Linked DNA regions of Glaciimonas sp. PCH181. The protein of the gene in region 1 interacts with the protein of each later gene in a pairwise test. Links are inferred from orthologs where the notes say so. Each region holds a gene or a part of one and is shown in the gene's direction. Other genes may lie near its edges.

Evidence for each region.
Region 2: the proteins of C7W93_RS20065 (region 1) and dnaA interact in binary tests that used the Escherichia coli proteins (3 or more experiments, as listed by UniProt). The link is inferred for Glaciimonas sp. PCH181 from one-to-one orthologs.

Annotation. Positions count from the first base shown.
Region 1 is NZ_PYFP01000002.1:1,514,006-1,516,869, forward strand. Bases 9-2,863 are described here. They hold C7W93_RS20065 (phosphoheptose isomerase), read left to right. Parts: upstream 9-1,065; coding sequence 1,066-1,662; downstream 1,663-2,863. Other genes in these bases: C7W93_RS20055 (penicillin-binding protein activator), read left to right, coding at 9-525; C7W93_RS20060 (YraN family protein), read left to right, coding at 549-962; C7W93_RS20070 (BON domain-containing protein), read left to right, coding at 1,655-2,296; C7W93_RS20075 (peroxiredoxin), read left to right, coding at 2,572-2,863. Also shown: more of C7W93_RS20055, read left to right, coding at 1-8; more of C7W93_RS20075, read left to right, coding at 2,864-2,864. UniProt on the Escherichia coli protein: Required for the timely initiation of chromosomal replication via direct interactions with the DnaA initiator protein.
Region 2 is NZ_PYFP01000002.1:1,177,053-1,180,020, reverse strand. Bases 10-2,968 are described here. They hold dnaA (chromosomal replication initiator protein DnaA), read left to right. Parts: upstream 10-750; coding sequence 751-2,187; downstream 2,188-2,968. Other genes in these bases: dnaN (DNA polymerase III subunit beta), read left to right, coding at 2,523-2,968; rpmH (50S ribosomal protein L34), read right to left, coding at 68-202; C7W93_RS18535 (ribonuclease P protein component), read right to left, coding at 10-44. In the rest of the region: more of C7W93_RS18535, read right to left, coding at 1-9. UniProt on the Escherichia coli protein: Plays an essential in the initiation and regulation of chromosomal replication. Binds in an ATP-dependent fashion to the origin of replication (oriC) to initiate formation of the DNA replication initiation complex once per cell cycle.

The DNA of each region.
Region 1 (2,864 bases):
GTGATGCTGTTGAGTATGGCGCAAGGGGTTGCCAATCCCGGCGCGCTGGATCAACTCAAGCAACGTATACAAACAGAGAATCCTTCTGCCTTGTTTGTCGCGCTCACGGCAGATCAGGCGTTGCAAGTGCGCAGCGCGGTCGGTGCCGATACGCCGATGTATGGGATTTCGCAATTGAACTCAGTCGGCAAGGATGACAGTAATCGGCTGGCAGGATTGGATGGCGTGCGTTTATTGGATATTCCGTGGCTGTTAATGGCGGATAAACCGTCGATGATGGCCTATCCGCGTCAGGCCAGCGGCGCTACGGGTGCATCGAACCCCGATCTGGCGCGGTTGTATGCGCTGGGAATCGATGCATACAATGTGACGCGGCAGATCGCAGCACGCAATCCGGCGTTTCAAATCAATGGCGCGACCGGCAAGCTGAATGTCGGTTTCGGTGTCGGCACGCCTGCTTTCGATCGTGCAGAAACTACCGCTGTCTATGAAAACGGTGTTGCTGTGCCGCTTGATGGTCGCTAAGCAAAGCGTCACGATGAAGATTTATGAAGATTTTTAATGCGCTTCCGTTTCGCTCATTGCTGCCAGAACGCCGTAGCGCGCGTCAGATCAGTGGGCAGTTGGCGGAAGACGCGGCATTAGACTATTTACAGCAGCGGAAATTAAAGCTTGTCGAGCGCAATTTCGGCTGCAAAGGTGGCGAAATCGATTTGATTATGTTGGACAATACCGGCGTGACGGACGCTTCAGCGTCGCTGGTGTTTGTCGAAGTCCGACAGCGCGCCAACCAGCGTCACGGTGGCGCGGCGGCGAGCGTTACACCCACCAAACAACGGCGGTTGATTATTGCCGCACAGCATTTTCTGCGGCGTTACCGGCAACCTCCAGCTTGCCGTTTTGATGTCATCGCAATCGATGGAGATGTCACAGAATGGATAAAAAACGCGTTCGATGCGTGAGGTTTTACACTGCACCCTTCCCGGCAAATTTCGCGACACACCAAAAGCGGCCATGCAATGCGCAATCTGCTACCCTATTTAACTCTTTTATAAACAGCCCATCATGATCAATCAACGTATCCTGGCGCATTTTCAAGAAAGCGCCGAACTCAAATCCAACGCTGCGGCAGAATTAGTGCAACCAATTGCAGCTGCAGTGGAACTAATGTTTTCTGCGTTGTCGAATGGAAACAAGATTCTTTGTTGCGGCAACGGCGGCTCTGCAGCCGACAGTCAACATTTTGCGGCTGAACTGGTAGGACGATTTGAACGTGAACGCTTGCCATTGCCAGCAATGGCGCTGACGACTGACACTTCGATTATTACCGCGATCGCAAATGATTACAGTTACAACGAAATTTTCTCTAAACAAGTGCAGGCGTTTGGACAAGCGGGCGATGTGCTGCTGGCATTTACGACATCCGGCAATTCGGCCAACATTCTGGCGGCGATCGATGTAGCGTTAGAGCGCGATATGCGTGTAGTAGCGTTGACCGGTAAAGGCGGCGGCGCGATGAACCAAAGATTGACCGACGCAGATGTGCATATCTGTGTGCCGCATGATCGGACCGCGCGCATTCAGGAAGTTCACCTGCTGACTATTCACTGCTTATGCGACGGCATCGATGTCGCTTTATTTGGAGGAGATGTGAATGATTAGTGTACAAAGTCGTTGGAATACGTTGAAACGCCCATTGGCAACCGTGGCATTATGCGGCGCGGTGGTAATGAGTCTGGGCGGTTGTGTCGGTTTGTTGTTGGGCGGCGCGGTTGTGGGCGGGTTTGCTGCCACAGACCGACGTACATTGGGTGCACAAACCGATGACAAAACCATTGCGCTTAAAGGTGAAGCACGGCTTCCCGGTGTCGTCGGCGATCCTAGCCATATCAATGTCACCAGTTTCAATCGTAAAGTTCTGCTAACCGGTGAAGTACGCGACGAAGCGGCTAAAGCTGCTGCAGAGCAAGAAGCTAAAAGCATCGAAGGCGTGCATGGCGTAGTCAATGAGCTAGCCATCGGCGATCCTTCCAGCTTCTCGCAACGTTCTAACGATACGTTCATCACTAGCAAGGTCAAAGCATCGCTGCTAGACGCCAAAGATGTTTTTGGCAACGCGGTTAAAGTGGTCACAGAACGCGGGAATGTGTATTTGATGGGGCGCGCTACTGAACGTGAAGCAAGCCGCGCAGCAGAAATCGCAGCAGGCGTTAGCGGCGTACAAAAAGTCGTTAAAGTGTTCGACTACATGACTGAAGATGAGTTGACGCAACTATCGACTGCACCACGGCAGTAAGCAGCAAAGAAAATCAGGCTGATTTGATGGCGTGGTTCTCTTGATAATTATTTAGCCGCTGGGATATTTATTTATCCGGCGGCTATTTTTGCGATGGCGAAGTGTGGTTTGCTCGACACGGCTGCTTTTGGCGATCATTCCGCCGTTGTGCTTGAATTTGAACACGAAGGGTTTGCAATAGTTGTTGAGTTGTTAATGTAAACAAGTCATCCAGCAAAGCTGCAAACAGATGATTATAATAAGGGTCTTCTTAGCCTGATCCGTATGGGATATTTATGCAAACTGACGTAAATGCAGCACCACGCAAGCGACTTTGGATAAAGCTCGCTGTCGTGATTGTTGCAGTGGCGATAGGCGCGTTTGCGACGCTGTCTTTTTCCCATAAAAGTCCTGCGCCGGATGTCAGCTTCACCAATCTTCAAGGCGAGAAGGTCTCGCTGAAAAGTCTGCGTGGTAAGGTTGTCATGGTCAATTTTTGGGCTACCAGCTGCACGACTTGCGTTGGTGAAATGCCGAAAATGATCGAAACCTATAATAAATACAAGGCACAGGGATTAGATTTTGTCGC
Region 2 (2,968 bases), 340 kb from region 1 along the record:
AGGGCAGAACTCTGTGAAGAGATCTCTGAACGGTCGCCTGTCACGCAAGCTGCGCCGGGTGAACGGCTTAAGCTGCTAGACGTTTGCGGCCTTTGGCGCGACGTGCATTCAGCACAGCGCGACCACCACGGGTTGCCATACGTGCGCGGAAGCCGTGGGTACGTTTACGGCGCACAACGGAAGGTTGATAAGTACGTTTCATTATGGTCTCGCTAATCAGCAGAAATAAATCGGATCTTTACACTTTGCGCGTTGCCTGCTGTTCGATCTGGCCCGCACCACATTAATGTGTTTAATACAGCGTCGGCGCAGTCAATTCAGGCAGCCAGGATTGCAATCTCGCAATTCAACGGGCAGTGAACCTTGGATTAGAACGCATTTTCCGCTTGTTTGTCAATCACTTAGCGTATTTTTGATGTGCAGCCCTGTAGCCCTGCACACAGAAAAGTAAACGCCGTGCCTGTGGATAACTTTGCCGAGCAAGGGTAGAATAGCGACTTATTGTGGCATGTGTGCGCTCTTATAGCGATATCTTCAGAGCCTGTTGTTGGCCTGTAACGAATAGCCATCCGTGAAGCAAAGAGCAGCGCAGAAATCGATATTTACTCGTGTAAATAATGAAAATCGAGCCGCGCATAAGCCTTAATCATGGGGGACGCCGAGTCTGTGCAGTAAATTTCAGGTCGCTTTTTAAAAGCTCGGCCTGATGCGCAATGATCTCCCTTCCACACCCTTTCACTAAGACGATTCATGGAAAATTTCTGGCAAAGTTGCTCCGCCCAGCTGGAGCAGGAGTTGACGCCGCAACAATTTAGCGCGTGGATAAAACCGCTTTCTCCTATTGATTATGAGGATGGACGGTTACGCATTGCCGCGCCGAATCGATTTAAGCTCGATTGGGTCAAAACGCAGTTTGCTAGCCGCATCACGACGTTGGCAGCAGAATTTTGGGAAATGCCAATAGACGTGCAGTTTATGCTGGACCCGCGAACTAATGTTGCCCGTAAGCCAAGTGTTTCTACCATGCCGGTTGCATTGGATGGTGCGCATCCGAACCCATCGCCAGCATTTTCCAATGGTGGCATGAGCAACAACAACGGTAATAGTCACTATGATCGCATGCCGGATACGCAGGCTGAATCGAGTGCGGTCATCGCGCGCCGCGACCAGTCGCGTATCAATACTGAACTAAGTTTTGACAGTTTTGTGACCGGAAAAGCTAACCAGTTAGCCCGCGCCGCGGCGATTCAGGTCGCAAATAATCCGGGCGTTTCGTATAACCCGCTCTTCCTTTATGGCGGTGTTGGCCTCGGTAAAACCCATCTGATTCACGCTATCGGTAATCAGCTTCTGGCCGATAATCCTTCGTCGAAAATTCGCTACATCCATGCAGAACAGTACGTTCGCGACGTAGTGACCGCTTACCAACGTAAAGGTTTTGACGATTTCAAGCGGTACTATCATTCGCTAGATTTATTGCTGATCGATGATATTCAATTCTTCGGTGGCAAGAGTCGCACCCAAGAAGAATTCTTTTACGCATTCGAAGCTTTAATTGCCGCAAAGAAACAAATTATTATCACCAGTGATACTTATCCAAAAGAAATCACCGGCATGGATGATCGTTTGATTTCCCGCTTCGATTCCGGTCTGACCGTCGCGATAGAGCCGCCTGAACTTGAAATGCGCGTGGCTATTTTGCTTAAAAAAGCGGCATCCGAAGGCGTTACATTCTCCGACGATGTAGCCTTTTTTGTCGCCAAACATCTGCGTTCCAACGTCCGCGAACTGGAAGGCGCGCTGCGTAAAATCCTGGCTTATTCCCGTTTCCATGGTAAAGACATCACGATTGATATCGTCAAGGATGCGCTGAAAGATCTGCTATCTGTGCAGAATCGCCAGATTTCCGTCGAAAATATCCAGAAAACAGTCGCCGACTTCTTCAATATCAAAGTCGCGGATATGTATTCCAAAAAACGCCCCGCGAATATCGCCCGGCCACGTCAGATTGCGATGTATCTGGCCAAAGAACTCACCCAAAAGAGCTTGCCAGAAATTGGGGAATTGTTCGGCGGACGCGATCACACCACGGTTTTACACGCGGTGCGCAAGATCGCCGGTGATCGGACTAAAAATCCCGAATGTAATCACGAATTGCACGTATTGGAGCAAACCTTAAAAGGTTAATTTTTCAATATGCAATTGTGACGTCGATGAGTACTAGAAATGCTTGCCAGCCTGTGGATAACATTACGCGTCGACATTATTACGACACGATAAGTGTGGTTTTTTTGTGCAGTACAAACGGGTAGAAGTACGCATAAGTTATCTGGTTGAAATGTTGGTTGAATGTCAGTGTGATCGTAAAAGTGATAAATAATCAGGCATTTAACCTTAGATTTGATCGCGATGTCATTCGTAAGTAGTCGAATTAAGTTACATTGATAGACTGGTTCAAGGCCCACTAAGATTGGGTAAAATGAAGCGATATTTGTTGAATTTCAGATAATAAGGATATAGCTATGCAATTGGTCAAAACCCACCGAGATACTCTTCTCCGGCCACTGCAGATCGTGAGCGGTATTGTCGAGCGTCGGCACACATTGCCGATTCTGGCCAATATCCTCATACGCAAGGACGGCGAAAAAGTTTCTTTTCTATCAACTGACATTGAAGTGCAAATTACGACCAATGCAAATGTCGGTAGCGGTGCTGAAGTTGCCGCCACCACCGTCGCTGCCCGTAAGCTGCTCGATATTCTGCGCGCGTTGCCAGAATCCGGCGAAGTGTCGTTAACATTAAGCAACAAGCGCATGACGGTGCAATCCGGCAAATCGCGTTTCGCGCTGCAAACACTGGCCGCCGAAGAGTTTCCGACAGTTGCCCAGGCTGAGCATTACAACGCAACGGTCACGCTGCCGCAAAAGACGCTCAAGCATTTGTTCAATATGGTCCATTTTTCGATGGC